DNA from 4 places in the Micromonospora sp. WMMD1102 genome. Region 4 is predicted to be linked to each of the others. Evidence: riboswitches for the same ligand, from Rfam matches in the RefSeq annotation. Region 4 holds a riboswitch; each other region holds the start of a gene.
What was found. Region 4 has a riboswitch for cobalamin ahead of O7626_RS07535 (ribonucleoside-diphosphate reductase subunit alpha). Riboswitches for the same ligand answer to the same signal wherever they lie in the genome.
Positions count from the first base shown of each region.

Region 1: another riboswitch for cobalamin. It lies ahead of O7626_RS03740 (peptidase); the one in region 4 lies ahead of O7626_RS07535 (ribonucleoside-diphosphate reductase subunit alpha).
Region 2: another riboswitch for cobalamin. It lies ahead of O7626_RS03705 (hypothetical protein); the one in region 4 lies ahead of O7626_RS07535 (ribonucleoside-diphosphate reductase subunit alpha).
Region 3: another riboswitch for cobalamin. It lies ahead of metE (5-methyltetrahydropteroyltriglutamate--homocysteine S-methyltransferase); the one in region 4 lies ahead of O7626_RS07535 (ribonucleoside-diphosphate reductase subunit alpha).

Region 1 covers NZ_JARUBN010000001.1:784,553-790,448, forward strand. Annotated here, with positions in the region: gene O7626_RS03720 (CbiQ family ECF transporter T component) at 1-370, shown strand, start outside; gene O7626_RS03725 (ABC transporter ATP-binding protein) at 367-1,986, shown strand; gene O7626_RS03730 (ECF transporter S component) at 1,983-2,786, shown strand; cobalamin riboswitch at 2,952-3,172, shown strand; gene O7626_RS03735 (acyl-CoA thioesterase) at 3,374-3,820, shown strand; cobalamin riboswitch at 3,902-4,031, shown strand; gene O7626_RS03740 (peptidase) at 4,116-5,156, shown strand; gene O7626_RS03745 (hypothetical protein) at 5,177-5,653, shown strand.
Region 2 covers NZ_JARUBN010000001.1:774,503-782,776, forward strand. Annotated here, with positions in the region: gene O7626_RS03680 (Type 1 glutamine amidotransferase-like domain-containing protein) at 41-1,279, opposite strand; gene O7626_RS03685 (superoxide dismutase) at 1,496-1,768, opposite strand; gene O7626_RS03690 (superoxide dismutase) at 1,774-2,388, opposite strand; gene O7626_RS03695 (transcriptional repressor) at 2,497-2,766, shown strand; gene O7626_RS03700 (helical backbone metal receptor) at 2,786-3,517, opposite strand; gene O7626_RS03705 (hypothetical protein) at 3,657-5,072, opposite strand; cobalamin riboswitch at 5,186-5,316, opposite strand; cobalamin riboswitch at 5,354-5,491, shown strand; gene O7626_RS03710 (prenyltransferase/squalene oxidase repeat-containing protein) at 5,579-8,274, shown strand, end outside.
Region 3 covers NZ_JARUBN010000001.1:792,764-801,037, reverse strand. Annotated here, with positions in the region: gene O7626_RS03785 (iron ABC transporter permease) at 1-1,027, shown strand, start outside; gene O7626_RS03780 (ABC transporter ATP-binding protein) at 1,024-1,857, shown strand; gene O7626_RS03775 (ABC transporter substrate-binding protein) at 1,854-2,930, shown strand; gene O7626_RS03770 (hypothetical protein) at 3,021-3,383, shown strand; gene metE (5-methyltetrahydropteroyltriglutamate--homocysteine S-methyltransferase) at 3,737-5,974, opposite strand; cobalamin riboswitch at 6,090-6,302, opposite strand; gene O7626_RS03760 (hypothetical protein) at 6,413-6,736, shown strand; gene O7626_RS03755 (ribonucleotide-diphosphate reductase subunit beta) at 6,714-7,691, opposite strand; gene O7626_RS03750 (ribonucleoside-diphosphate reductase subunit alpha) at 7,769-8,274, opposite strand, start outside.
Region 4 covers NZ_JARUBN010000001.1:1,649,128-1,657,401, forward strand. Annotated here, with positions in the region: gene O7626_RS07530 (ribonucleotide-diphosphate reductase subunit beta) at 1-744, opposite strand, end outside; gene O7626_RS07535 (ribonucleoside-diphosphate reductase subunit alpha) at 741-3,068, opposite strand; cobalamin riboswitch at 3,341-3,554, opposite strand; gene O7626_RS07540 (hypothetical protein) at 4,007-4,489, shown strand; gene O7626_RS07545 (DUF2277 family protein) at 4,513-4,758, opposite strand; gene miaB (tRNA (N6-isopentenyl adenosine(37)-C2)-methylthiotransferase MiaB) at 4,841-6,331, shown strand; gene O7626_RS07555 (cellulose binding domain-containing protein) at 6,415-7,788, opposite strand; gene O7626_RS07560 (DUF349 domain-containing protein) at 8,121-8,274, opposite strand, start outside.

The sequences.
Region 1 (5,896 bases), 870 kb from region 4:
CTACGGCCTGCTCGATCCGAGCGTGCCCCGGCCCGTCAGCCTCGGCGCCCTGGCCACCGGCATCGTTCTGAGCGTCATCGGCCTGGCCGTCGGTGGGCGGCGGGTCTCCCGCAGCCGCTACCGTCCCGACCCGTGGCAGTGGCCGGAATGGGTCGTCGCTGGCTGCGGCATTGTCACCGCCGTCGTCCTCACCGCCGGGACCGGTTACGACCCCGCCGAGCTGAACCCCGGCCTGTACCCGCTGACGTGGCCGACCCTGCCCCTGCTACCCACCGCCGCGATCCTCCTCGCGGCGCTCGCCGCGTTCGCCGCACCCCCACCACCACGGCCCAGACCGATCGCCGTTCCCGCCGCCGGAGCCCACCCGTGATCCGCTTCGACCACGTCAGCATCACCTACGCCGACAGCCCCCGACCGGCGCTGCGCGACGTCACCCTCATGATCGACGAGGGCGAACTGTGCCTGGTCGTCGGGCACACCGGCTCCGGCAAGTCGACCCTCCTCGGCGCGATCAACGGCCTCGTCCCGCACTTCACCGGCGGCACCCTCACCGGCCGGGTCACCGTCGCCGACCGGTCGACCGCCGAGCACCCGCCGCGCGAGTTCGCCGAACTCGTCGGCGTCGTCGGACAGGATCCGGTCGCCGGGTTCGTCACCGACACCGTCGAGGAGGAACTCGCCTACGGCATGGAACAACTCGCCCTCACCCCGACGGTGATGCGGACCCGGGTCGAGGAGACCCTCGACCTGCTCGGCCTCGCCGACCTGCGCCACCGGGGCCTGCACGAACTCTCCGGCGGCCAGCAGCAGCGGGTGGCGATCGGCGCCGCCCTCACCGCCCACCCCCGGGTACTCGTCCTCGACGAACCCACCTCCGCCCTGGATCCGACCAGCGCCGAGGACGTCCTCGCCACCATCACCCGCCTCGTGCACGACCTCGGCATCACCGTCGTCCTCGCCGAACACCGCCTCGAACGCGTCATCCCGTACGCCGACCGCCTCATCCGCCTCGACGGCGACGGCACCGCCCGTTACGGCGACCCGGCCACCCTCCTTGCTGAAAGCACCGTCGCCCCACCGATCGTGCACCTCGGCCGCCTCGCCGGGTGGGCACCGCCACCGCTGTCCGTCCGCGACGCCCGCCGACACACTCCCACCCTGCGGCAGCGGCTACCCGCCACACCACCGGTCCCACACCGTCCCGCATGCGCCGACGGCGAGGTGACGCTGACCGCCAGGGGAGTGGTGGTCCGGCACGGCCCGGTCGTCGCCGTTCGCGGCGCCACCCTCGATCTGCACGCCGGCGAGGTGGTGGCGTTGATGGGCCGTAACGGATCGGGCAAGTCGTCCCTGCTGTGGGCGTTGCAGGGCGCCGGCCGCCGCGCCGGCGGCACCGTCCGCACCGGCGGCAGCGACCCGGCCAAGCTGTCGCCCGTCGAAGCGCGACGCCTGGTCGGGCTGGTGCCACAGACCGCCACCGACCTGCTCTACCTCGACACCGTCGGCGCCGAACTCGACCAGGCCGACCGCGACGGCGCCACCCCCGGAACCGCCCGGCGGCTACTCGACGACCTCGCTCCCGGCATCGCCGACACCGCACACCCGCGCGACCTCTCCGCCGGACAGCAGTTGGCGTTGGTCCTGGCCATCCAACTGGCCGTCACACCCCGGGTGGTGCTGCTCGACGAACCGACCCGAGGACTCGACTACACCGCGAAAGCCGCCCTGGTCCGCACCCTGAACCAACTCGCTGGGCAACGACACGCCATCGTCGTGGCCACCCACGACGTCGAGTTCGCCACCGCCGCCGCCGACCGGGTCGTGGTGATGGCTGACGGCGACGTCGTCACCGACGGCCCCGCCCCGACGGTCCTGACCGCGTCACCGACCTTCGCCCCACAGATCGCGAAGATCCTCGCCCCGCTGCCGTACCTCACCGTCGGCCAGGTCGCCGCCGCCCTCGACACACCCCAGGCACAGCCGTGACCGCCGTACAGGTCCCGGCCCGGGCGACCGCCACGATCGTGATGGCGTCGTTCGTCGGCCTCGTCGCCTTCCTCTGGCCGTTCGTCGTCGCCCCCGGCACGTTCGGCGCCGCCGAAACCCCACCACTGATGTTCGGCGCCCTCCTCGTCCTCGTCCTCGCCGTCGTCTTCGCCGAGATCGCCGACCGACGCATCGACGCCAAAGCCCTCGCCATGCTCGGCGTCCTCTCCGCCATCAACGCCGCCCTACGGCCCCTCGGCGCCGGCACCGCCGGAATCGAAACAGTGTTCTTCATCCTCGTCCTCGCCGGACGGGTCTTCGGCCCCGGATTCGGGTTCGCACTCGGCTGCACCTCCCTGTTCGCCTCCGCCCTCCTCACCGGCGGCGTCGGACCGTGGATGCCATACCAGATGTTCGGCTGCGCCTGGGTCGGCATGCTCGCCGGCCTACTACCCAAAGCAAGCGGCAAGGCGGAGATCGCGCTGCTGGCCGGCTACTCGGCGGTCAGCGGCTACCTGTTCGGGTTCATGCTCAACCTGTCCTTCTGGCCGTTCTCCCTCGACCCCGACAGCTCCATCGCCTACCAACCCGGCCTGCCCCTGCTCGAACAGTTCCAGCGATACTTCGCCTTCTTCACCGTCACCTCACTCGGCTGGGACACCGGCCGCGCCGTCACCACCGCGATCCTCGTCACCCTCACCGGCCCAGCGGTCCTCGGTGCCTTCCGCCGCGCCGCACGGCGGGCGAACTTCCACACCACACCGACCTTCGAACACACCCGGCAGGGCGCCGACCGGTGAGCGCAGTGACTGTCTCGCCCGAGCCGCCGGTCAGGCGGCCCGGCCGTTGCGACCCGCAGGGGATGACGGCGTACTCGCAGCTGTCGGCGCCGCGTCGGTGAGACGATCCGCACACTCCGGGCTGGAGGCCCCTTGCGAAGTCCACAACGTGGGACGGCGGCGGCTATCATCGGCGTCAGCGCTGGTTCGCCCCGCCCGTGCAGGCGGGGCGTCGTAAGAGGGAACCCGGTGTGAATCCGGGACTGCCCCGCAGCGGTGAGCAGGAACGACCGCCGTCAACGGCACTGGGCGCACCCGCGCCTGGGAAGCGACGGCCAGTAGGAGACCGGACCCTGGTCCGGACGTGCCCGCGAGTCCGAAGACCTGCCCGCGCCGCACACACCGACCGGGTGTGTGCTGCCGCCGGCCTCGCGGGTGGGCCGGGCGGACCGCGTACCCGTCCGGTACCGCCTACCACGGCGCCCGACGGTCGGTGTGGTTTGTCCTTCCTGCCGCAGGTCACGACCACCTTCGGGGGACAACCCGTGCGCGACACGATTCTGCCCAGCCGCCCACCGTCCGCATCGCAGCTGACCCTGTCGCAGATCATGGACCAGCACCACACCAACCTGATGGGCACCGTGCACGGCGGCCGGATCCTGAACCTGATCGACGCCGTCGCCGGCGTGGTCGCCGCCCGCCACTCCGAAGGCCCGGCCGTCACCGCCGCCATCGACGAAACCGCCTTCCTTCAGGCGGTACGCGTCGGCGACGTCGTCCACGTCGAGGCCCGGATCACCTGGGCCGGCCGGTCGTCGATGGAGATCGCCGTCACCGTCACCGCCGACCGGTGGGACCGCGCCGTTCCACCCACCCTCGTCGCCACCGCCCACCTGGTGATGGTCGCCGTCGACGACAACGGACAACCCCGACCGGTCCCCGCACTACTGCCGGAAACTGACGACGACCGCCGCCGCTACCAGGAGGCGCAGATCCGCCGCGAGCACCGCCTGACGCTGCGCCGCGCCCTCGCCAGCCAGGCCGGCCTGGCGTGAGCGAGTTCGGGTACGTGCCGGCCGGAACCCTCGTCGGCTACCTGGCCATGATCACCTTGACGACACGAGCCGGGATGGGCACACTGACTGCAACATCATGATACCTGTGCGTTGATGGGGGAAGTCCGGTACAAGCCGGCGCTGGCCCGCAACGGTAGGCGGCGAACATACGCCGCGAGCCCGAGTACCCATCGACGTACCGCAAGGTTCCCCCACCCGTCGTGGCCCACGGGTCGGAGCCGCCCGGGAGCGGTCCCGGGTCGCGTCGACCGTCGGGCCGGAAAGGCACCGATTGATGGCCGCCCTCCTCCGGCACCGCACCCGCACTCTCCTCACCGGCGTACTCGCCACTCTCACCCTGTGCATAGCTGTCGCCCCACCGGCCGCCGCGCAATCCACCCTCAACCGTGTCGACGCCGCCGCCGGATGGCTCGCCCGCCAGATGGTCGACGGCGAACGGTTCGAGGTCGTCTTCGACGGCGTCGCCTACCCCGATCAGGGACTCACCCTCGACGCGATCTTCGCCTTCGCCGCCGCGAAGGTCGCCGACACGAACGCCGCCAGCGCCACCGCCTGGTTGGCGCAACCGGCGGTCACCACCGGCTACATCGGCGACGGCACCGAGGCGTACGCCGGAGCGACCGCCAAACTCGCCCTCGGCGTACAGGTCCGCGGCCTGAATCCGGCAGCGTTCGGCGGTGTCGACCTGATCGCCCGCCTCCACACCCTGATGGCACCAACCGGTAGGTTCACCGACCGGTCCGCCTTCGGCGACTTCAGCAACATGTTCAGCCAGTCCTTCGCGGTGCTGGCATTCGACCGGGCGGGCGAAGCACCCCCGGCGGCGGTGGCCTTCCTGGCCGGCGCCCGCTGCCCCGACGGCGGCTTCCCCCTGCTATTCGCCCAGGCCACCTGCGTCAGCGACGTGGACGCCACCGCACTGGCGATCCAGGCACTCCTCGCCGCCGACCGTCCCCTCGTCGCCCAGGCGGCGGCTCGATGGCTGGTCTCCGTACAGGCCGACGACGGGTCGTTCACCGCGAACGGGGTGGCCAACGCCAACAGCACCGGACTGGCCGCGCAGGCGCTCGCCGCTGCCGGTCGGGCCGTGCCGTGGCTGCACGCCCGTCAGTACCTGACCAGCCTCCAACAGACCTGCACCGCACCCGCCGTGGACCGGGGCGCGATCGCCTACACCGACGGCGGGTACGACCCCAGCACCGCGACCCGCGCCACCGCCCAAGCCGTCTCCGGACTGGCGGGGGTGGGCTTCGCCACCCTGTCCGCCGCCGGCTCCCGTCCGGCCGCCCCGACCCTGGCGTGTCCGCACCGATGACCACCACGGGAGGTTCACCAATGCCCATCCGGATCCGCCGCCACCTCGCCGCGCTGATCGCCATCATCGTCGTCGCGGCCGGGCTGGTCGCCGCCGACCCGACGCCCCGCCCGGCGCACGCCGCTGCGTGCAGCCCCGGCACCGGGGTCACCGTCGTCGTCGACTTCACCGCCTTCGGCCTCGGCGTGCAGACCGCGTGCTACCTCGGCGACCCGCCCACCGGCCTGGCTGCCCTGCAAGGCGCCGGCTACACCGTCACCGGCACCCAACGCTGGGGTCTCGCGTTCGTCTGCCGCATCGACGGACGACCGCTACCGGCGGCCGAACCGTGCGTCAACACGCCCCCGGCCAGCGCCTACTGGTCCTACTGGCACGCCCCGCCCGGCGGCACCTGGTCCTACAGCACCCTCGGCGCCACCAGCTACAACCCCGCCCAGGGCACCGTCGAAGGCTGGCGATTCGGGTCCGGCCAGGCACCCTCGATTTCCCCGCCGTGACCCGGCTCGCCTGGCCGACCGCCGTACCGGTGGCCGGCCAGGCATGTCACCACCATCCGATGCCTCGGACCAGGACGGGGTGGGAATCCGGCACGACGCTCGGTCGGCGGACGGTCATCGTCGAGGGGTTCCTGCCACTACGGCGGGTCAAGGGCCAGGGGACGACCGGGCCACGTCGGGTTCCGCTTCTGACCGGTCACCGGCCCGCCGCCGACCCGTCCGCGTCGCCGATGGCGCGCGCCC
Region 2 (8,274 bases), 870 kb from region 4:
CGAAAAGGCGGCAGTAACGTTCGCGGGTGTCCGGTGACGGTCACTCGGTCGGAACGACACGCAGGGCCCAGCGCGGACCGTCGGGCGTGTCGCTGAGCTGGACGCCCCCGACGGCGAGCGATTCCCGGATGCCGTCCGCGGCGCCGTAGTCGTTGCGCTGCCGTAAACGCTCGCGTAGCGCGACGAGTGGCTCCACCAGCGGGCGGAGCCGCTCGTCGGGATCCTGTAGCCCGATCGTGGCCGCCTGGCCGAGCCGGACGACGAGGGTACGCAGCACGGTACGGGCCTGCGTGGTGCCGTCGTCCTCCTCGGTGTCGGCCGCCCAGGTGTGTACCGCCGTCTCCAGGTCGAGGACGGCGCCGACCATCGCCTCGGCGTCGCCGCGCCGCAGGCCGTCGTCGAACCTCGCCGTGCAACGTGTGGCCGTCTCGGTCAGCGTGGCCGGCGCCGGCTGGACCGGTGCCCGCGGCCTCTGGCCCGCCGTGCGGGGCTGGGGAATCCGGGATCGGCCGTGGACCAGGTCGCGCAGGTCGGTCAGGGTCAAGGTCGCGCCGGCCGGGAAGACCTGGCTGCGCCCGTCGCGGCGTACGGTCATCCCACCGCGGCCGACCACCTCCAGGTCAGCGGTGCCGAGGTCGAGCAGCACGGCGGTGTGCTCGTCGACACCGAGGACGGCGGCGTCGGCGGGTAGCTGCTGTTCGAGGACACGCATGCGCGGTTCGCCAAGGTAGGCGTACCGGGTGTCGTGGGTGCCGCCCTCGGTGTTGTCGTAGTGCGGGACGACCGCCACCGGTAGGCCGAGGTGGCCGAACAGGTCGAGCCCGTCGAGCCAGTGGGGCGCCGCGCCGACCTTGTAGATCTCGTACACCGGCACCGTGAACCGGCCCATTGTGGCCGCGGCGGCGGAGGCGAACACGACCACACCGTGTGGCCGGGCGAACCGATCGTGCAGGACGTGTGCGGTCCGGTTAGCGCGCCAGCACGCCAGTGCGTACGTCGGGCTGCCCGGACCGGAAAAGATCCAGTCGGCGCGGGTCAACGCCGCCAGCGCCCGGTCGGTGTCGTCGTCACCGCCACCGTGCAGACCGGCGGGAACGGTGACCCGCAGGCCGACACTGGTGAGGAAGTACGACCGGGCCTTGGCGGATATCTCGGCCGCGTTCTGCTGGAAGCCGTACGGTGTGTCCAGCAGCACAGCCCGGGGATCAGACCGGTTGATCAAATCGACGAGTCGACGATGGACGCTGACCATCGTCGGGCTGGTCTCACCGGATCCCATGATCGCGACGACACCAGATGCCCCGGACCGCATAGGCCACCTCCCGGCTGGGGCCCGAACGACACCTCGACGCGCTGCAACCGTAGCCCGCCGTACGCGGCCACGTCACGGCGGCGGCGCTCCTAACCGCTACCCCCGGGGCATCCGGATCCTGGCCGACGGGCCGGAAGGGAACCCCTTCCGGCCCGTGCGACGGTGGGCCGCGCTCGACCGCCGCTACCGGCCTCCCGACGGTGGCTGGTCCGCGGCCGTGGCGAGGTGCAAGGACAGCTCCCGGACAAGGTCGTCCATCGACTGCCCAGACTGCGCCTGTAGCAGGCCGAGGGCGAGGTCGGCGAGGAGATAGAAGCCCAGCGTTTTCGCCTGTTCGGTGGGGAAGGTGGAGAGGAGGGCTTCGGCGCCGTCGAGATCGCCGCGTCGGCGTGCGGCGATGACTCCGGCGGCGCGTTGCACCGTCTCGGCGGTGTGGACCGGGTCGGGGTGGCCCACCGGGGTCAGATCTTCGGCTGGCTGGCTCGGGCGGCGTCGAACCGGGCGGTGACGTCGGTCCAGTTGACCAGATTCCAGAGTCGGTCGACGTAGTCGGGGCGGACGTTGCGGTATTGCAGGTAGTAGGCGTGCTCCCAGGCGTCGAAGACGAGGATCGGGGTGGAGCCCTGGCCGACGTTGCCGTGGTGGTCGTAGACCTGCTCGACGATCAGTCGGCGGCTCAGCGGTTCCCAGGCGAGGACACCCCAGCCGGAGCCTTGGACGCTCTTCGTGGCGGCGGAGAGCTGCTTGCCGAACGCGTCGAAGGAGCCGAAGTGTTCGTCGATGGCGGCGGCGAGGTCGCCGTCGGGGCGGTCGCCGCCGTCGGGGGAGAGGTTGTTCCAGAAGATCGAGTGGAGTACGTGGCCGGAAAGGTTGAACGCGAAGCTTTTCTCCAGCCCGACCAGGGTCTCGTAGTCGCCCTTGTCCCGGGCCTCGGCGAGTCGGTCGAGGGCGTCGTTGCTGCCCTTGACGTACGCGGCGTGGTGCTTGCTGTGGTGCAGCTCCAGGATCTCGCCGGACATGGCAGGTTCGAGTGCGCCGTAGTCGTAGGGCATGTCGGGGAGCGTGTAGACGGCCATCCGTGAATTCCTTCCCGGTTCTGCCAAAGGGTTGCTTCTGCCACACTATGGCAAGAATGGTGATCGGAGGGCGACTTGGCCGGCGTGACGGAAGACGCACACGAACGCGTGGCAACAGCCCTTGCCGCGTTGCGAGACAGCGGCGGGCGTCGGACCGCGGGGCGGCAGGCGGTCCTGCAAGCGCTCGCGAACGCCACCCACCTCAGCGCCGCGCAGGTACGCGACCGGATCGCCACCCTCGGCGTCTGTGTCGACCTGTCCACGGTGCACCGCACCCTGAACGCTCTGGTCACGGCCGGGGCCGTGCACGCGAGCCGATCGGCCAGCACCAGGGTCGGTCACGCGGGTGGCTGGACCGTGACGAATGCCGAGCCGTGACCGGACCGCCGCGAAGCTGTCAGTGCGGGGCTTTGCGGGCCGGCCGGGTGAGCTGGGCGGTCAGCAGTCGGGGTGCTTCGGCGAGTGAGGGGCCGTACCAGGTGAGGTGTCGTCCGGAGACCAGGGCGCAGGGGGTGTCGGGGAATGCCTCGGGGCCGTCAGTGGGAGAGAACGGGTAGGGCTCGTCGGGCAGTACGACCAGGTCGGGTGCTGCGGCGCGCAGGTCGTCGAGGGTCGGCCGAGGGTACCGGTCGGAGGTGTCGTCGTAGAGGTTGCGTAGGCCGAGCCGGAGTAGCACGTCGGAGGTGAAGGTGTCGCCGCCGGCAACGATCCAGGGGCGCCGCCAGACTGGAACGATGACGGTGCGTGGCGGGATGGCCGGGGTGACGGCGGCCCAGGCGGCGCGGGCCTGTGCCAGCCACTCGGGCTCCTGACTGGTGCCGAGGTCTCGCAGCAGGTCGGCGAGTTCGTCGAGCGCCTGGTCGACGGTGCGGGGGTAGGTGAGCCGGACACGTACCCCGGCCGCCTCGATCGCCTCGGCGTCGGAGCGCTGGTTCTCCTCGACGTTCATGAGTACGACGTCGGGGTGCAGGGCGAAAATGCGGTCGAGATCCGGGTACTTGCTGCCGCCGACGCGGGGCACGTCCAGTCCGGCGGGGTGGGTGCAGTAGTCGGTGGCGCCGACGAGGAGCCCGGGCAGGGTGGCCGCGACGGCTTCGGTCAGCGACGGGACCAGGGACACCACTCGCATCGCTGTTCCTCCTGTCCGCGCTGGTGCCGGCCTATTCTGGCCGGTGCCGCGAGCCCACGCCCGGAGCGGGGCTCGCGGCACCAGCAGTAGCGGGCGTGCAAGGAGCTACCGCAGGAGCGGGCGGCGGTGAGGGGTCAGGTCACGAACCGTAACGCAGGTGGACGACGTCGCCGACGGTGATGGTTCCGCCGCGGGTGGCGCTCGTCGGGCTGCCGCCGTCGCGGGACATCTTCCAGGTGGTGGTGCCGGTGTTGGCGAGTCCGTTGATCGCGGTGATCGTGCCGGTGCCCGAGCTGGGGGTGACGCTGGTGACGCAGCCGGCTGGCGCGGCGCTGGTCGCGGCGGCGGTCAGGACGGTGCCGAGCGTCGTAGTGGCGGCGGTCGGGGTGAGGGTGACCGCGCAGGGCAGGACGGTGGTGCCGTTGTCGACGACGAGGGTGATCTTCGCCGGGGTGCCGGCGGTGAATCCGCTCGCCGCGACCCATCTCGGGGCGCCGGCCGTGACCGGGGTGGGCGGTGCGGCGGTGAAGCCGCCGCCGCCGAGGGCGCGGACGGCGTCGACGGAGGCGTACCCGGAAGGGCTGGTGTCCGACGGCAGGTACTTGAAGCCGCCGCTGGACAGTTGCTGGGCGCGGAGGAAGTCGATCGGGGTGCGCCCGGCGGGGGTGGTGAAGTCGGCGCCCTGGCTCGGGATGCCGCAGGCGTTGAGGCCGGAGACGGCCCAGCCGTTGGAGTCGGTGTTCGCCCCGAACATGGAGTTGAACGCGCCGGTGGTGTTGACCAGTTTGCCCTTGAGGAATGTCTTCGCCTGGACCACGTCGGCGTCGGTGTTCGGGACTCCGGCCGCGCAGAGGGCGGCCATGGCGGCGCCGGTCATGTCGATGTCACTGGGCGCGGCGAGCTGAGACGGGTTGCCCTCGGCCTGGCTGTAGTTCCAGCCGCCGTCGTTGTGCTGGTTGTTGCGGATCCGGGTGACGGACAGGTCGAGCAGCCGTTGCGGGATCCGGGCGCTACCGGCCTGGGTCTTGGCCCCGGCGAGGGCGAGGACCGCGAAGACGGTGCCGTTGAAGTTCGCCGGTGGGCCGTAGTAGCCGGTGGTGCCGGTCTGCCAGTAGCCGACGACGTCGGCGATGAGGTTGCGGGAGGCGGAGACGCGGGCGGGGTCGATGCCGGCGGCGTAGGCGTTGAGGATGCCGCGTTCGTAGTCGGTGACGACGGGTGAGCCGCCGGGCCAGGAGACGGCGGACAGGTGGGTCTGGTACGCGGTGCGGGCGTTCTTGCTGGGGTCGCCGCCCGGGTACACGTCGACCGGGTGGGTGCCGGCGGCGGCGAAGGCGCTGAACGCCCATTCCAGGGACAGGCCGGCGCCGGCGTAGCTGCCGTCGGCGGCTTGCAGGGTTTTCAGGTACGCGACGCCGTTGTTCTTGGCCGTGGTGATCTGGGCCGGTGTGGACGTCGCGGCGGCCGGCGTGGCCACTGCCACGACCAGTGCGGTGGCGGCCAGCGCGGTGGCGGCCAGTGCGGCCAGGGTGAGAGCAGGGCGCTTGCGGCGCATCGGGTTCCTCCAGGTCGGGGCGCGACTCGGCCCCGAACCGCACCCGGACCGGACGGTGACGGGCGGCGGACTGCGAGGCGGGGCCGGACCCATGGGCGCGTGGGACGGATACCGCAGCTGGTACATCGCCGCGTGGGTGTTCGGGCTCGGATGGTCACCCACCCCTACCGTTGCGCGTCAGCCCCGGACTTTGACCGGGTTCCCCCACACGTCGACGGCGGTGACGCTACGACAACGATCGACGTCGCGCTGTTATCCAGCCGACATCGGCGGGCGATTGACGCTGGCAAGACCATTGTGTTGCGATGAAGTGCTCCAGCACCCAGGGGAAGCCGGTCAAATCCCGGCACTGGCCCGCAGCCGTAGGTTCCGCACCGTCGGGACGAGTCGGATTACCTGGCTGGAGATGCGTCAGCGTCGTCGAGGTCACGATGCGGGTACCGCACCGGGAAAGGCACCGGGCGGCGGCCGCGTCTACGCCGCTCACACCCCTGGAAGAGCCGCCCATGCCGTCCCTCACCCGCCGATGGTCCCGCCTCTGGGCCGCCGTCACCGCACTGCTCACCCTCGGCGTGACCGGGGTGGCGGTGGCGACCGTGGCCGCCGCCGATCCGATCGAGGCGTGCACGCCGACCAGCGGCGCGGTCGTCGCCGTCGACTTCCGTCCGTGGGACGGTCAGGTGCTGCGGGGCTGCGACGCGACCCCGACGACCGGCTTCGACCTGTTGCACGAGGCCGGGTTCACCACGGCAGGCACGGCACACGACGGGCCGGGCTTCATCTGCCGGATCGGTAACGCGGCTTTCGACGGCGGCACCCAGTACCCGACGCCGGAGCGGGAGGCGTGCCAGCTCACCCCGCCCGCGACCGCGTACTGGTCGTACTGGTACGCCCCGCCGGGGCAGGACGGGTGGACGTACAGTCCGCTCGGTGCGATGGCGAAGGTGCCGGGGCCGGGGGAGGTGCAGGCGTGGGTCTACGGCGGCACCGACATCGGTGGTACGACAGGGAGGCCGACGTTCACCCCGGACGAGGTCCGAGCCGCCGGCCCCACGCCGTCTCCCACCGTCTCCCCGACTGCCGGTCCCGGCGGGCCGGGCGCCCCGCCGACCGAGGCGCAGATCGCCGCCGCCTCGTCCTACCTGGTGGGGAAGCTGACCGACGGTGACCATGTCTACAACCCGGATGGGCAGTTCGTCGACCACACCCGCAGCATCGTGGTCGCGACGGCGCTCGCCGCCTCGGGCGGGCAGGACCCGACCCTGACGAAGATGCGCGACTACCTTGCCGCGCATGTGGAGGCGGCGGTCCTCCCCGACGGTGCCGACGGGCTGCCCAACCAGTTCAACGCGGCCAACCTCGCGCTCCTGGTCACCATCACCGGCGGCGACCCGCATGACGTCGGCGGTCGAGACCTGTTGGCGGTGCTCACCGATCGGGTGTGTACGGCGGCCGACGCGGGCGCGGGCTGCACCGCGGCCGGGGACTTCGCCGGCTCGTACGCCCCGGTGACGCACGCGTTCGCGCTGCTCGCCCTGCGCCGCGCCGGGGTGACTCCACCGGCGGCCGCCTTCGAGCGGCTGTTGCAGTGGCAGTGCGCCGGGGGTGGGTTCGCCGACTCGCTGATCGCGCCCGGTGACCCGTGCACACCGGATCCGGCGAACACCGGTGCGGCACTGCTTGCCCTGTCCGTACTCGGCGGGCACGATAGCGAGGTCACGGCCGCGAAGGCGTACCTGACGGGGGCGCAGCAGGCCGACGGCGGCTACCTGCCCTATGCCGGTGCCGGGGCGTCGGACAGCTACACCACCGCGATGGCGGCGCAGGGGCTACTCGCGGTCGGGGCGGCGGAGCCGGTCGCCGCGGCGCGCGGTTTCCTCGCCGCCCGGACGGCCGCCGACGGCGGCCTGAGCCCGGATGCGACGGTGACCGAGTCGGACCTGGTCGCGACCTCGGGCGCGCTGCCGACCCTGGCCGGGCAGAATCTCGCCACGCTGACGCATCCGCCGGGTGGGGAGCCGCCGCAGGGTCCGACACCGGATCTGGCCAAGGGTGTGGCGTGGCTCGTCGCCCCGACGCAGCTCGTCGACGGCCGCTACTACGAATCGTTCCCCGGCTTCCCCGAGTTCGGGCTGACGATCGACGGCGCGTTCGCGCTGGCCGCCGCCGGTCTCGACGACGCCAAGCTGCGGGCGATCACCGATTTCATCCGCAGCGGCGGCAAGGTCGGCGACAGTGAGTTCACCGTCGACAGTTGGCTGGGGATCGGCACCGAGTTTCCGTCCGGCGGCGCGATCGGCAAGGTCGCGCTCCTCGCCCAGGTCACCGGCTACGACCCGGGCACCTTCGGCGGCCACGACCTGATCACCGCCCTGCACGACATCACCTGCACCACGGCCGACCCGGCGACCGGCTGCGCCGCCGCCGGGAACTACCGCAACGCGCCGTCGGTGTTCGCGCAGGTCCTGGGCATCATCGCGCAACTGCGGGCCGGGCGGACGCAGGACGCCGCCGCCCCGATCGAGTTCCTCAAGAGTCTCCAGCGGGCAAACGGCGCGTTCCCGAGCCTGATCCCGGCCGAGGGCAGCGGTGACGAGGTCGACAGTACGGCGATGGCCGCGATGGCCCTGGCGATGCTCCCCGACGACCCGGATGCCGTTACCGCCGTCGACAGGGCCCTCGGCTGGATCGCCAGCCAGCAACAGGCCGACGGCGGGTTCCCGGGCGCGGCCGGCATCTCCACCAACTCCACCGCGTTGGCGGTCCAGGGGATGACGCTGCGGCGCGGGACCTACAGCAACCAGATCGGTAAGGCGCTGGCGTTCCTGGCCGGGCAGCAGAACCTTGACGGCGGGTTCAATGTCGCCGCCGACGGGCAGGCAGGCTCCGACGTACGCGCCTCGACCCAGGTCGTCGGCGGCGCGACCGGGATCTCGTTCGGCACGCTGCTACGGGACGTACACGACCTCGACCCTTCCCCGACGCCGTCCCCGTCGCACACCCCGTCCCCGTCGACCTCACCAACCCCGTCACCGTCGGTATCCAGCGAATCGAGCGCGACGCCGCCGCCGGACGCGATGCCGGTGACGGGCGCTTCGATCGTCTCGCTGACCCTCGGCGCGCTCTTCCTGATCATCGCCGGTGTGGTCCTGCTCGTCCTCGCCCGCCGCCGCCGGACCACCATCGACACGGCAGGCCGGTC
Region 3 (8,274 bases), 860 kb from region 4:
GCGCCGGCTGCCGTTCTGGCCGCTGCTTTTCGTGCTGGCCGTCATGTCGGTGCTCAGCGTGATCGCCTCGCTGGCCTTCGGTTCCGAGCGCGTCCCGCTCGCCGAGGTCGTCGCGGCGGTCACGGATCGTTTCGCTGGCGAGCCGGCCGGCCGCTGGGACGTCATCATCTGGGAACTGCGCCTGCCCCGCGCGCTGCTGGCGCTGGTCGTGGGCGCGGGCCTGGCGATCGCCGGGGCCGGCATGCAGACCCTGGTACGTAACTCACTGGCCGACCCCTACCTGCTGGGCATCAGCTCGGGCGCCTCGGTGGGCGCCACCGCGGCCCTCACCACCGGCGCGCTCGCGGGGCTCGGTCTCTACGCAGTCTCGATCGGAGCACTGCTGGGTGCGATGGGATCCGCGCTGCTGATCTGGCTGATCGCCACCGCGCAGGGCGGACTGACCCCGATCCGGCTCGTGCTCTCCGGCGTCGTCCTGTCCTCCGGGTTGTCGGCGATCGCCTCGCTGCTGGTCTTTCTCAGCGACGACGAGCGCGCGGCCGACTCGGTGATGTTCTGGATGCTGGGTAGCGTCGGCGGAGCCACCTGGGAGAAACTCTGGATACCCGCCGCGTTCGTCGTCGTCCTCGCGGCCGGCTTGCTGGCCGTGCATCGCTGGCTGGACGCGCTGGCAGCCGGGCCGGAGACGGCCGCAGCTCTCGGGATCAACGTGACCGCGCTGCGAACGGCGCTGTTCGTGACCCTGTCCGTGGTCGTCGGTGTGCTGGTGGCGGTCAGCGGAGGAGTGGGATTCGTCGGACTCCTCGTTCCGCACGCGGCGCGGCTGGTCGTGGGCGCCCGGCACCGGGTCGTCCTGCCGGTCGCGGCGGTGGCGGGTGCGGTGTTCCTCGTCTGGGTCGACGTGCTGGCCCGGGTGGCGGTGCGACCGCAGGAAATACCCCTGGGCGTGGTGACCGGCGTACTCGGGGCGCCCCTGTTCCTGCTGCTCATGGGCCGAGGCGCGTACCGGTTCGGTGGTGACCGATGACCCCCGCCCTGCGCCTGCACGACGTCTCCGCCCGGCTGGGCGGCCGCACCGTGCTGCGTGGCGTCGACCTCGACGTCGCCGACGGCGCACGGCTCGGCATCGTCGGGGTGAACGGCGCTGGGAAGACGACGCTGCTGCGGGTGCTGGCCGGAGTGCTGCACCCCAGCGCCGGAACCGCGCTGATCGCCGACGGCGGAGGCGGGCTGGTCGATCTGCGGCGGCTCCCGAACCGGGAGCGCGCCCGGCGGCTTGCCTATGTACCCCAGGAAGACGTGACGACGTCCGAGCTACGGGTCGGCGAGATGGTCGCCCTCGGCCGGGTGCCGCAGACCCGTCCCTGGGCCCGCGGTGGCAGCGCCGAGCACGATCTCGTGCGCGGCGCCCTCGACGCCGTCGGACTGGCCGACCGGATCGACACCATCGCCGACCAACTGTCCGGCGGCGAGCGGCGCCGGGCCACCCTGGCCCGCGGCCTGGCCCAGCAGTGCCCGGTGATGCTGCTCGACGAGCCGACCAACCACCTCGACGTCGCCTGGCAGCTCGACCTCCTGGAGGTCTTCGCCACACGCGCCCGGACCCTGGTGGCCACCGTGCACGACCTCGATCTCGCCTTGCGCTTCTTCGACCGACTCGCCCTCGTCGGCTGGCGCGAGGGCAGCGACCGGACGTCAGAGCCGGCGGGCATCGTCGCCGTCGGCCCGCCCGCCGAGGTGCTCGGCGCCCACCACGTCGAGACGCACTTCGGCGTCGGCTCCGTTCAGGTGCCCCACCCCAGCCTCCCGCAGCACCACCTGCTCATCCACCCCCGAGAGGACCCCTCACCGGCATGACCGTCTTTCCGCCCGGCCGTACCCGTCTCACCGCTCTTGTGCTCGGCCTGTCCACCCTCACCGCGTGCGCCTCCGGCGATGCCGGATCGAGCGCGACCAGCGGCGCCATCACCGTCCAGAACTGCGGGCAGGACGTGAGTGTCGACAAGCCCGTCACCCGGCTGTACGCGTACGACGGCGGCATCATCTCGATCGTGCTGTCCGTCGGCGCACGCGACCAACTGACCGCCGTCACCGGCATCGACCAGGACCGGGACGTACTAGAGCTCGCCTATCCCGAGGCCCGGATCGATCAGCTGAAGGAGGTCGGGGAGGAGTACCCCACCTTGGAGAACGTCCTGGCGGTCAAGCCGGAGATGATGTTCGCCGGTTACGGGTACGGGTTCAGCGAGTCCCGCAACCTGATGCCCGAAGACCTGACGACCCACGGCATCAAGACCTACCTGCTCAGCGAGACATGCAAGCAGGACAACGGCGCCCGCGGCACGATGGACGCGTGGACGGCCCTCACCACCGACCTGCACAACGTCGGTACGCTGACCGGCCACCGCGAGACCGCGGACGCCGTCGTCGCCGACATCGAAAAGCGGCGGGCAACACTGGCGGCGGCCCCCACGAGTGGCGAGAAGCCGACGGCGTTCCTCTTCGACTCCGGGACCGACGCCGTCTTCACCTCCGGATCGTACGGCGGCCCGCAGGCCATCTTCGACGCCGCGGGGGTCACCAACGCCACCGCCGACGTGAAGGACACCTGGACCGAGGTGGGCTGGGAACGGCTCGCCGCCTCGAACCCGGACGTCATCTTCTTCGTCGACTACCCGGGACAGTCGTACCAACAGAAGATCGACACCCTGAAGGCCAACCCGGCATCCCGCAACCTCAAGGCGGTCAAGGATGGACGGTTCGTCAACCTGCCGTACGCCATGTGGGTCTCCGGCCCTCTCAACATCGACGCGGCCGAGTGGGTACGCAAAGCGGTGGAGCATTTTGGCGTGGCCCCGAAGTCATCGGTCTCGCCGACGCTCGACATCCGACAGCTCAGCAAGCTGCCCGGCAACGACTGGCTCAAGTGACCGCCCGCAGCTTGATCGCGGCGCGGAGAATGCGCGAATCCGCACCGGCTACCGTGGTGGTCCATTTTGAGCGTTGACGTGGGCTGCACCGTGACCGTGTGCCGGGACTGCTGCTGCGGCAGCCGGACCAAACATCCGCAGCTCGACCATGATGCCCAGCTCGACCGGGTCCGTGCGGCCCTGGGTCGGGAGCATCAGATACGCACCAGCGACTGCCTGGACGTCTGCACTCAGTCCAACGTCTTCGTGGTCAACCCGACCCCGGCCGCCCGGCGGGCCGGCGCCCGCCCGGTGTGGTTCGGCCTGGTCCTCGACGACGCCGTGCTCACCGACCTGATCGAGTGGATCCAGGCCGGTGGGCCCGGAAAAGCCGACCTGCCGGCTGTTCTCGAGTTGTCGGTCATCGCCGCTCCGGGTGCGCCAGCTCCCTCGTCCGCAGCTAAACCGCCGTGATCGGCGGCGACGCCGCCAATCCCTGCCGGACTCTCGCCGGCGCCGCCGCTGCGGTCACCCGGTACAGCGGACATCGGCCGTTTCGCCATCGACATGCACAGCGACGATCCTTCAGCGAAGGCTCTGGTGTCCATGTGACCGCGAGACCGGTACCTGCGATCAAGGATCGGTCGCCACCGTACATTCCCGGGTTCGATGACGTGCCGCCGATTGGCCGGCGGTACTGGCGCGGGTTTCATCCCAAGCCTCAACAACGGTCGCCGCAGTGCGGTCTGAGGCGCTGCGTGACCGATGTCACTTCCCGATCGGGCCGGGCGGGTTTCTCCGGAGAGAGCCCACCCGGCGCGGCGATGTCAGTTACCGCGGACTTCGGCGGCGGCCGTGACCAGGTGGCGTAGCGACGCCTCGACCTCGGGGTAGCCGCGGGTCTTCAGGCCGCAGTCCGGGTTGGCCCACAGCCGCTGGGCCGGCACGGCGGCGACCGCCCGCCGCAGGGCCTCGACCACCTCGTCACGCGACGGGACCCGGGGCGAGTGGATGTCCCACACCCCGGGGCCGACGCCCCGGCGGTAGCCGATCGCGGCAAGGTCGTCGAGGACCTCCATCTTCGAGCGGGACGCCTCGATGCTGGTCACGTCGGCGTCCAGGGCGTCGATCGCACCGATGACCTCGCCGAATTCGGAGTAGCACAGGTGGGTGTGGATCTGCGTGTCGTCGGCGACGCCGCTGGTGGCCAGCCGGAAGGCACCCACCGCCCAGTCCAGGTACGCCTTCTGGTCGGCCTTGCGCAGTGGCAGGGTTTCGCGCAGGGCCGGCTCGTCGACCTGGATGACCCGGATCCCGGCGGTCTCTAGGTCGTGGCACTCGTCGCGCAGGGCGAGCGCGACCTGGTCGGCGGTTTCCGCGAGGGGTTGGTCTGTACGGACGAACGACCAGGCCAGGATGGTGACCGGGCCGGTGAGCATCCCCTTGACCGGCCGATCGGTGAGGGACTGGGCGTAGGTGGACCACTCGACCGTCATCGGCGCCCGGCGGGCGACGTCGGCGTAGATGATCGGCGGGCGCACGCAGCGGGAGCCGTACGACTGCACCCAGCCGTGCGCGGTAGCGGCGAACCCGTCGAGTTGCTCGCCAAAGTACTGGACCATGTCGTTGCGTTCCGGCTCACCGTGCACGAGCACGTCCAGCCCAAGCTGCTCCTGGAGCCGGATGACGTGTTCGACCTCGGCGCGCATCCGCTGGACGTAGCCGGCGTCGTCGAGCCGGCCGGCCCGGTACTCGGCGCGGGCCTTGCGCAGCTCGGCTGTCTGCGGAAAGGAGCCGATCGTGGTGGTGGGCAGCTCCGGCAGCCCCAGCCGCTGCTGCTGGGCGGCGGCCCGGCCCGCGTAGTCGCCGCGCTGCCGGTCCACCGGGCTGAGCGCGGCGAACCGGGCCCGGACGTCGTCACGCCGCCAGGCCGCTGGAACGGGCGGCAGCGGCTCGGGCAGGTGGGCGGTGCCGTCGCGCAGCGCGCGGCCGAGCAGGACGACCTCGTCGACCTTCTGCCGGGCGAAAGCGAGCCGGGCGTACAAGTCGGGGTCGAGACGGGTCTCGACGGAGAGGTCGACCGGGACGTGCAGCAGCGAGCAGGAGGTGGAGACGGCGACGTGATCGGCCAGCGCGGTGACGGTCGCTCCGGTGGCGATGGCGGCGCGCAGGTCTGTACGCCAGATGTTGTGGCCGTCCACCAGGCCGGCCACGATCGTCTTGCCGCGCAGCGGGCCGGCGGCGGCGAGTCGGTCGAGGTTGCCCGGCCCGGCGACCAGGTCCAGGCCGACCGCCTCGACCGGGGTGTCCAGCAGGGCCGGCAGGGCGTCGCCGAGTTCACCGAAGTACGTGGCGACGAAGATCTGCGGCCGGTGTGTGAGTTCGCCGAGCCGGGTGTAGGCGCGGCGTAGGGCGTTGATCTCCTCGGGGTCGCGGTCAGCGACGTAGGCGGGCTCATCGAGCTGCACCCAGGCCACGCCCGCCTCCGCAAGGGCGGTGAGGATCCCGGCGTACGCCTCGACCAGGTCGTCGAGCCGGGCGAACGGGCCGACACCCTTGGCCAGCAGCAGGAACGTGGCCGGACCGACAAGCACCGGCCGGGTGGAAACACCCAGGTCACGGGCCTCGGTGTACTCGCGCAGCGCCTTGGCCGGGTTCGCCGTGAAGACGGTGTCCGGGTCGATCTCCGGCACCAGGTAGTGATAGTTGGTGGCGAACCACTTCGTCAGCTCCAGCGCCGGCTCGGCATCGACGCCGCGCGCCATCGCGAAGTAGGTGTCCAGCGCGGAGAGCCCGAGCCGGGCGAACCGGGCCGGGATCGCGCCGACCGCCACCGCGGTGTCCAGCATGTGGTCGTAGAAGGAGAACGTGTTCGACGGGATCGCGTCGACGCGGGCGTTGGCCAGCGTCCGCCACACCTCGGCCCGTAGCCCGGCGGCGATCTCCTCCAGGGCCTCGGCGTCGATGCCGCCGGCCCAGTATGCCTCGACGGCCTTCTTCAGCTCCCGGTTGGCGCCGATACGCGGGTAGCCGAGCACGGTGCTCTGCCCGAATGCGGTATTCATCACAGGGGTCCTTCCCTCGAAGTGCCCGACGGACACGGGAGGGGGAAGGGAGGGTACGCGTGAGGTACCGGCTTCCGCCCTGGCCCTCCCGAGAGGCCGCCGGCGGCGCACACCGGGCGGTGTGCGCAGCGCTGGCAGGTCTTCGGACTCGTGGGCATGACACAAGGTCGCCTACTGGCCGTCGCTTCCCAGACCTTCCGGTCCAGTGCTTCGTTGACGGCGGTCGTTCCCACTCACCGCTGCGGGGCAGTCCCGGTCTTCCACCGGGTTCCCTCTTGCGACGTCCCATCCTGGCGGGGTGGGACGAACCAGCACCGCCCGCCATCGTACGGGCCTGATGGTCGAATCGGCGCCAGGCTGTCCGACGTACGGGACCGGTGTCCGGGCGTTGCGTGGTTGACTTGTCGTCCGATATTCGTCCGCACGGGAAGGTGCCGCATGGGCCGAAAGATCGACAAGCGCGCCGTGATTGTCGATGGCCGGGAGATGATCGCAGTCTCGCCCGCGGACTTCGAACGCCTCGACGCGTCCCGCCGACAGGTGGGTGCCCGGGCCGCCCGGGCCATGCGGCTGCACCAGCAGTTGCGGGACGCCGAGGACCGTCTCGCGCATATCCGCGCCATCGTCACCGCAACCCGGCCCGCGGACTGTGTCTGTGACCGGGTCGCCGCTGTCCTGGGCGGCGACAGCACCGCCCAGGGCAGCGACCCGGCTCAGCCGGCCGAAATTCGTCGCCGGCTCAGAAGTCGTCGTCGAAGCTGACCGAGCCGGTCACCCCGACCTGGTAGGCCGACACCCGCCGCTCGAAGAAGTTCGACAGCTCCTGCACGTCCTGCAACTCCATGAAAGCGAACGGATTGCGGCTGCCGTACATCGGTTCGATGCCGAGCATGGCCAGGCGCCGGTCGGCGACGTGCTGGAGGTATTCGCGCATGTCGGCCAGCGACATACCGGAGACGCCCTGTTCGAGCAGGTCGGCGGCGAACTGGACCTCGCATTCCACGGCCTCGGCCAGCATGTCCTTGACCTGCTGTTCCATGTCGGCGTCGAACAGGTCCGGCTCTTCCGCGCGTACGGTGTCGACGACGTCGAAGGCGAAGGCCATGTGCATGGACTCGTCGCGGAACACCCAGTTGGTGCCGGAGGCGAGCCCGTGCAGCACTCCCCGGGAGCGCAGGAAGTAGACGTACGCGAACGCGCCGTAGAAGAAGAGTCCCTCGATGCAGGCGGCGAAGCAGATCAGGTTGAGCAGGAACGCCCGCCGGTCGTCGCGGGTCTTCAGCTCCCGCAGTTCGAAGATCGAGTCGATCCACTTGAAGCAGAATTCGGCCTTGCGGGCGATCGAGGGGATGTTCTCCACCGCCGCGAACGCCTCGAACCGTTCCTTCTCGTCCGGGACGTAGGTGTCGAGCAGGTTCAGGTAGAACTGAACGTGCACCGCCTCCTCGAACAGTTGCCGGGAGAGATAGAGGCGGCCTTCCGGGGAGTTGACGTGCTGGTAGAGGTTGAGCACGAGATTGTTGGCGACGATGGTGTCGCCGGTGGCGAAGAACGCAACCAGCCGGGAGACCAGGTGCTGCTCCGCCGGGGAGAGTCTGGCCAGGTCGGCGAGGTCGGAGTGCAGGTCGACCTCCTCCACGGTCCAGGTGTTCTTGATCGCGTCCTTGAACCGGTCGAAGAACTGCGGATAGCGCATCGGGCGGAGGGTCAGGTCCATGCCCGGGTCGAGCAGCAGGTGCCGCTCACCAGAGCTGGTGCCGGTGCTGGCGGTGGTGCGGGTTTCGGACGTGGTGGTCACTGGCAGGCCTCGCAGCTCTCGGGGTTTTCCAGGGAACAGGCCAACGCCTCGTCGTCGCTCATTGCGACGATCGGCTTGACCACCGGGGCGACGGCGACGGTGGCCTGCTGGATCCGGGTCGCGGGACGCGACCGCAGGTAGTAGGTGGTCTTCAGCCCGGACTTCCAGGCGTACAGGTACATCGAGGAGAGCTTGCCGATGGTCGGCGCGCTCATGAACAGGTTCAGCGACTGCGACTGGTCGATGTACGGGGCACGGGCGGCGGCCAGGTCGACCAGGGCCCGCTGCGGCAGCTCCCACGCCGTGCGGAACAGCTCCCGTACGTCGCCGGGAAGGTCGGCGATGCCCTGTACGGAGCCCTCCGCGCGCTTGATCTGCTCGCGGATCGCGGCGGTCCACAGCCCTCGTGACTTCAGCTCCCGCACGAGGTAGGTGTTGATCTGGAGGAACTCCCCGGACATCGTCTCGCGCTTGAACAGGTTGGAGACCTGCGGCTCGATGC
Region 4 (8,274 bases):
CTCCGGCTCCTCGGCGCGTACGGTCTGCACCACGTCGAAGGCGAACGCCATGTGCATGGACTCGTCCCGGAACACCCAGTTGGTGCCGGAGGCGAGCCCGTGCAGCACTCCCCGGGAGCGCAGGAAGTAGACGTACGCGAAGGCGCCGTAGAAGAACAGCCCTTCGATGCAGGCGGCGAAGCAGATCAGGTTGAGCAGGAACGCCCGCCGGTCCGCCCGGGTCCGCAGTTCGCGCAGCTCGAAGATGGACTCGATCCACCTGAAGCAGAACTCGGCCTTGCGGGCGATCGACGGGATGTTCTCCACCGCCGCGAATGCCGCGAACCGCTCCCGCTCGTCCGGGACGTACGTGTCGAGCAGGTTCAGGTAGAACTGGACGTGCACCGCCTCCTCGAAGAGTTGCCGGGAGAGGTAGAGCCGGCCCTCCGGGGAGTTGACGTGCTGGTAGAGGTTCAGCACCAGGTTGTTGGCCACGATGGTGTCGCCGGTGGCGAAGAACGCGACAAGCCGGGAGACCAGGTGCTGCTCGGCGGGGGAGAGCCGGGCCAGGTCGGCGAGGTCGGAGTGCAGGTCGACCTCCTCGACGGTCCAGGTGTTCTTGATCGCGTCCTTGAACCGGTCGAAGAACTGCGGGTAGCGCATCGGTCGCAGCGTCAGGTCCATCCCCGGGTCGAGCAGCATCCGCCGCTCAGCGGAGCCGGTACTGCTGCTGGTACTGGTACGGAGATCGGGAGTGGTGGTCACTGGCAGGCCTCGCAGCTCTCGGGGTTTTTCAGGGAACAGGCCAGCGCCTCGTCCTCAGTCACGGTCACCAGGGGCTTGACGACCGGGGTGACGGCGACGGTGGCCTGCTGGATGCGGGTGGCGGGTCGGGAACGCAGGTAGTAGGTGGTCTTCAGCCCGGACTTCCAGGCGTGCAGGTACATCGAGGAGAGCTTGCCGATGGTCGGCGCGCTCATGAACAGGTTCAGCGACTGCGACTGGTCGACGTAGGGCGCGCGGGCGGCGGCCAGGTCGACAAGCGCCCGCTGCGGCAGCTCCCAGGCGGTGCGGAACAGCTCCCGTACCTCCGGCGGCAGTTCGGAGATGCCCTGCACCGAGCCCTCGGCCCGCTTGATCTGGTCGCGGATCGGCGCCGTCCAGAGTCCGCGCGCCTTCAGCTCGCGTACCAGATAGGTGTTGATCTGGAGGAACTCCCCGGACATCGTCTCGCGCTTGAACAGGTTGGAGACCTGCGGCTCGATGCACTCGTAGCAGCCGGCGATCGAGGCGATCGTCGCCGTCGGGGCGATCGCGACCAGCAGCGAGTTGCGCAGGCCGTGCGCGGCGATCGTCGACCGCAGCGCGGCCCACCGCTCCGCCTGGGCCGGCTCCGCGCCGCACAGGTCCGGGTGCAGCTCACCCCGGGCCGCCCGGGTCTGTGGGTACGCCGGATGCGGACCGAACCGCTCGGCCAACCCGGCCGAGGTCTCCAACGCGGTCAGGAAGATCTCCTCCTGTACCCGGGTCGACAGCTCCCGGGCCGGCGCCGAGTCGAACGGCAGCCGAAGTGTGAAGAACGCGTCCTGCAAGCCCATCAGCCCGAGCCCGACCGGCCGCCAGCGGGGGTTCGACGCCGCCGCCTGCGCCGCCGGGTAGTAGTTGATGTCGATCACCCGGTCCAGGAACACCACCGCCGTGCGTACGGTGTCGCGCAGCTTCGCCCAGTCGACCCCGTCGGCGGTGACGTGCGCGGCCAGGTTGACCGAGCCGAGGTTGCAGACCGCGGTCTCGGTGTCGCTGTTGACCTCCAGGATCTCGGTGCAGAGATTCGACAGGTGGATGGTGTTGCCCGGCTCGCCGGTCTGGTTGGAGAGCCGGTTCGAGGCGTCCTTGAACGTCATCCACCCGTTGCCGGTCTGCGCCAGGGTGCGCATCATCCGCCCGTACAGTTCCCTGGCCCGCACGGTCCGGACGGCCTTCTTCTCGGCCGCCCGGTACGCCTCGTCGAAGGTGTCCCCGAACAGGTCGGGCAGCTCGGGCGCGTCGGACGGGTCGATCAGCGACCAGTCGCCGTCGGCCTCGACCCGACGCATGAACTCGTCCGGGATCCAGTTCGCCAGGTTCAGGTTGTGGGTACGCCGGGCCTCCTCGCCGGTGTTGTCCCGCAGCTCCAGGAACTCCTCGACGTCCGGATGCCACGGCTCCAGGTAGACGCAGGCCGCACCCTTGCGCCGGCCACCCTGGTTCACCGCCGCCACACCCGCGTCGAGCGTCTTGAGGAACGGCACGATCCCGTTCGACCGGCCGTTGGTGCCCCGGATCAGCGCGCCCCGGCCCCGTACCCGGGACCAGGAGATGCCGATGCCACCGGAGAACTTGGACAGCTTCGCCACCTGGTGGTAACGCTCGTAGATCGAGTCCAGCTCGTCCCTCGGCGAGTCGACCAGGAAACAGGACGACATCTGGGTGTGCCGGGTGCCGGAGTTGAACAGCGTCGGCGAACTCGGCAGGTAGGCCAGCGACGACATCAGCCGGTAGAACCCGATCGCCTCGCCCGGCGTCCGGGACAGTCCGCAGGCGACCCGCAACAGCCAGTGCTGCGGCGTCTCCACCACCAGTCGGGTCTCCGGATGCCGCAGCAGGTAACGGTCGGCGACGGTACGCAGCCCGAAGTACTCGAACCGCCGGTCACCGTCCGGGTCGACGGCGTCGTCGAGCTTGCGGGCGTTTCGGGCCACGAACGCGGCCGTGTCGTCGCCGATCAGGCCCAGACCGTGCGCGTACCGGATGGACTGGCTGAAGCTGGCCACCCCCTGACCGCGTACCTCCTTGTCGACGAACGCGGCCAGCAACCGGGCCGCCAGTCTCGAGTACTGCGGCTCCGTGCCGATGAGTTCCGCCGCCGTCTGGATCGAGAGCCTGTCCAGTTCGGCGGTGGTCGCCCCGTCGTACAGCCCGCTTATCGTCTTCGTCGCCACCCGTAGCGGATCGACCTCGTCCAGGTCGTCGACCCAGCGCTCCACGGCCCGGACGATCTTGTTGACGTCCACCGACTCCAGGTCGCCGTTCCGCTTGCGGACCCGCATGACCTGCCGGCGCTGCTCCGGCACCGCGGCCGGCTCCGGCACCGCGGCCGGCTCCGGCACCGCGGCCTGCCCCGGCCCAGTTGCATCCTGGTCCGGCCCACCCGCAGCCTGCTCCGGCGCCGCGGTCTGCTCGTGCGCGACCGTCATGGCCCTCTCCTCACGCCTCGCCCGAGGTCGTCGAGCGCGCGGGAGGACGCCGCCGGCCCGCGGCGAACAACCGCGGCCGGCTCCGGCGTCGGCCGTCCCGCGCGGCCTTCGACCGCCGCACACCGGTCGGCGTACGGCGCGCTGGCAGGTCTTCGGACTCGTGGGCAGGACGCCGGGGCGTCGCCTACTGGCCGTCGCTTCCCGGACCGGCTGGTCCAGTGCTTGGTTGACGGCGGTCGTTCCCACTCACCGCTGCGGGGCAGTCCCGGACTTCCACCGGGTTCCCTGTTGTCTCGACCGACCAGTCAGGACGGCCGAACCAGCTGCGGGAAACACCATATCTGGGTGGGATGGGAGATGGGCAACACCAGATGGTGTGTCGGGCGTGTCGTGGATCCCAGCAGTCGTGTCCCCGGTCGACAGTCGGACCGGAAACCCGGCCCCGGCGTCATCCAGGTCGGAGCGTTGGCGAGCAGCCGGGCCCGGAGGATGGTCGGTCCGGAACTGTCCGGTGCCCGACCGGGCTGGCCGAACAGGCCACGCTGGGTGAGCGCCACCGGCGAGGCCGCACCGGAACGAGGTGCTGCTCCGACTACAATAGGTAGTCAAGGCTCGTCTATTTCGGCGGATATGGTCACAGACCGGTAACTTAGCCGCTCTCGGCCCGGTGTGCCCGGCACCATCGTGGGTGAGGCCGTTACACCCAGACACCAGGGGTGATCCGGCCCGACGGGGGATGCCCGAGGTGAGACCGGCATCCAGCCACGAACGATTACGGCGAGGAGGCGGCAATGATCGAGCTGTGGAACTGGAGGACGGAGAGGCGCGTCGCCGCCTCGGAGATCCGCCGCGCGCTTGCCGACGCGCTCGACGTACCGGTGCTGCCGTTCGGCGGGGTCGACCCGGCTCGGGTGCCGTCCGGCGCGCTGCTTGTCGACGTCTGGCACCGTCGCGGGGACTTTCCGACCTCCGTCGACTGCTACGGGGTGCCGGCAGGGCTGCCGGAGGTGGGCGCCGTCGCGGCGTTCGCCCGGCGGCTGGGCCGGGCCTGCCTGCTGCCGGACGACACCCTCGACGCCGGACGGCACCTGCTGGTGGCGGCGGACGGCACGATACGACCGGTGCACCACGACGTGCGGGAGGACGAGGACGGCGAAGTCCTCTCCGAGCAGCGGCTCTGCACCGTGCTCAGCCCGCGCTGCCGGGGCTGGTCGCCCTGCCAGCGGTCGCGTTGGACCCCGGACTCGGTGATCCCGGCCCTCGCCGCCGCCTGACCGCCGACCGGGTCGCCCGGTCGTTAGCCTGCGGCCCGCTCGGTCGGCGTCGGTCGGCCGGGGCCGCCCTTCACCACGAGCTGGTCGAGCAGGGTCCGGGTCGCCTCGGCCACCGTGGCCACCGCGGCGTCGAAGGCCGCCGCGTTGTGCGCGGCCGGGGCCCGGAACCCGGAGATCTTGCGGACGTACTGCAACGCCGCCGCCTCGATGTCCGTCTCGGTGACGACCTCGGCGTACGGCTGGCGAAGGGTCTTGATGCTCCGGCACATGGCGCTACCTTCCCGTCGGGGCAGGGGTGGACGTCCCGGGGGGATCGGGCTTCCCGGGTCCTGCGGATACTCTGTCACTGTCATGACTACCGCAACCCTCGGCAGCCCGCGCACCTATCAGGTGCGCACCTACGGCTGCCAGATGAACGTGCACGACTCCGAGCGGATCTCCGGACTGCTGGAGCAGGCCGGCTACGTGCGTGCCGCCGACTCCGACGATCCGGACGTCGTGGTCTTCAACACCTGTGCGGTACGTGAGAACGCCGACAACCGGCTCTACGGCAATCTCGGGCACCTGCGTCCGGTCAAGGACAAGCACCCCGGCATGCAGATCGCGGTCGGCGGCTGTCTGGCGCAGAAGGACCGGGGCGAGATCGTCCGCCGGGCGCCCTGGGTGGATGTGGTCTTCGGCACCCACAACATCGGCTCGCTGCCGGTGCTGCTGGAGCGGGCCCGGCACAACACCGCCGCCGAGGTGGAGATCCTGGAGTCGCTGGAGGTCTTCCCCTCCACGTTGCCGACCCGGCGCGAGTCGACGTACGCCGGCTGGGTGTCGATCTCGGTGGGCTGCAACAACACCTGCACCTTCTGCATCGTGCCGGCCCTGCGTGGCCGGGAGAAGGACCGCCGCCCCGGCGACATCCTGGCCGAGGTAGGCGCCCTGGTCGCCGAGGGTGTGCTGGAGGTCACCCTGCTCGGCCAGAACGTGAACTCGTACGGCGTGGAGTTCGGCGACCGGCTCGCGTTCGGCAAGCTGCTCCGGGCCACCGGCGAGATCGACGGGCTGGAGCGGGTCCGGTTCACCAGCCCGCACCCGAAGGACTTCACCGACGACGTGATCGCGGCGATGGCCGAGACGCCGAACGTCTGCCACTCGCTGCACATGCCGTTGCAGTCCGGCTCGGACGACGTGCTCCGGGCGATGCGTCGGTCGTACCGGGCGGACCGCTATCTCGGGATCATCGAAAAGGTCCGGGCGGCGATGCCGGACGCGGCGATCACCACGGACATCATCGTCGGTTTCCCCGGCGAGACCGAGGCCGACTTCGAACGCACCCTGGACGTGGTCCGGGCGGCGCGGTTCGCCTCGGCGTTCACCTTCCAGTACTCCAAGCGTCCCGGCACCCCGGCCGCGACCATGCCGGACCAGTTGCCCAAGCAGGTCGTCCAGGAGCGCTACGAGCGGCTGGTCAGCTGCGTCGAGGAGATCACCTGGGCGGAGAACGGGAAGCTCGTCGGCAGCCCGGTCGAGGTGCTGGTCGCGGTCGGCGAGGGCCGCAAGGACGAGCGCACCGGACGGCTCTCCGGGCGGGCCCGGGACGGCCGGCTGGTGCACTTCGCCGCCGGCTCGTACGAGGGGAAGATCCGGCCCGGCGACATCGTGCACACCACGGTCAGCTACGCGGCCCCGCACCACCTGAACGCCGACGGGGAGCCGCTGGCCCACCGGCGTACCCGGGCCGGGGACGCGGCCGAGGCGGGCCGGGCAACACGTACCGGTGGGGTCTCGCTCGGCCTGCCCGCCATCGGCGTGCCGCCGCCGCTGCCCACCGCCGCCGCCTGCAACGGCTGAGTGCTGCCGGGGCAGGGCCACCGCCGCCCGCTGACGGGCGACGGCGGCCCTTCCGGTCCGGGTGTCAGAGGCCGGTCCGGGTGTCAGAGGCCGATGCGACCGGTGCCGGCACCGCTGGTGACGATCGACTTCACGCTGCTGGCGCTGTCGAGCTGGTACGAGTACGGGATGCCGGCCACGCTGCCGCCGGTCTGCCCGCCGCCGGAGTTGACGAAGTGGTTGTTCCGGGCGACCAGGCTGCCCGGCCCCGAGTCGCCCTCACCGAGGTGGTACGGGTCGTCGGTGTTCTCGAAGTAGTTGCCCTCGACGAGTACCCCGGCTCCTTCGGTGGAGGCGACACCGTAGCCGCCGATGTTGTTGTAGTAGTTGTTGTAGACGTGCACCGGGTTGCCGAACCGGACCCGGGGGTGCCGCTGGTTGGACCCGTCGAACCAGTTGTGGTGGTAGCTGACCCGCAGGTGGCCGCGGTCCTGGCTGGCGTTGTCGTCGCTGTGTCCGAGCAGCATCGACTTGTCGTGGCCGTAGACCCGGTTCCAGGAGACGGTGACGAAGTCGGAGCCGCGCTTGATGTCCACGGCACCGTCGTACCCGCTGGTGAAGCTGTTGTGGTCGATCCAGATGTTCGTCGCCGACTCCTGGACGTTTATCGCGTCGTCGTCCCAGCCCCGGAAGTTGAGGTTGCGGATGATGACGTTGCGGTCGCCGTTGATGTTGAGCCCGCAGCCGGAGATGGTGGCGCCGGAGCCGACCCCGACGATCGTCTTGTTGGAGCGGACCCGGAGCATTCCGGAGCAGGAGATGGTGCCGGAGACCCGGATCACCGCCGCGCTGCTGGAGCCGACCGCGCTGGTCAGCGCCGACGCGCTGGTCACCGTCGTGGCCGCGGCGTTGCCGCCGCCGGAGGTGCCGCCGTTCTGGGTGGCCCAGCCGACCAGCCCGGTCTGCGGCGGCAGCGTCGGGCCGGTGGTCGGCGGGGTGGTCGGGTCGGTCGGCGGCCGGGTGGTCGCGGTCGGCCCGGGGGTCCCCGGGTTGGTGCCGCCGGTGCAGGCCACGCCGTTGACGGTGAAGCTGGTCGGCGCCGGGTTGCTGGAGCCCGAGTAGCTGCCGTTGAACCCGAACGACACGCTGGCGTTGGTGGCGACACTGCCGTTGTAGTCGACGTTCGTCGCGGTGACCTGGCTCCCGCTCTGCGTCACGTTCGCGCTCCACGCCTGGGTCACCGCCTGCCCGGCCGAATACGACCAGCGCAGGGTCCAGCCGTTGAGCGGGTCGCCGAGGTTGGTGATCGTGACGTTGCCGTTGAAGCCACCCGGCCACTGTGAGCCGACCGAGTAGCTGACCGAACAACCGACCGCGGCGTAGGCGGATACGGCGGTTATGACGCCTGCTCCGGCGAGCGCGGCAGTGGTGGCGGCAGTGCTGAGGATCAGCGCCGTCCGGCGCCGTCGTACGAGCATCGTGCTCTCCTTCTCGTTCGGACGCACGCGCGTTGGACCGGTCACCTCGGGTGCCGTGCCCTGCGGCGCCCGGTGGCCGGCCGACCCGCGCCGCGGTTCCAAGCCGTGTTCGAGACGATGGCTCCCACGCCTACGCTGCCCCCGTACGGCCTGGTTCTGGTCGCGTCCGGAGGCAAGCGCTTTCCTCAAGATGGAATCACGGTCTTCGATGGTTGTAAATGGCCGGACGGCCGGAACGGACCGGCCACCCGGTACGTACCGGGTGGCCGGAGCGCGGCGGTCAGCTGTGCTGTCCTGAGAGGACCGTCAGCGGTCTGGTCCCGCGAGGAGGGTCAGCTGGCCTGTTCGGCCAGTTCCAGGAACCGGCGCTTGGCGACGAGGGCCTGCTCGGCCTCCCGGATCCGCTTCGCGTCACCGGCTGCCTGGGCCCGGGCCAGCCGCTGCTCGGCCTCGGCGACCTGGTCGCGCATCTGCGCGAGCAGCGGG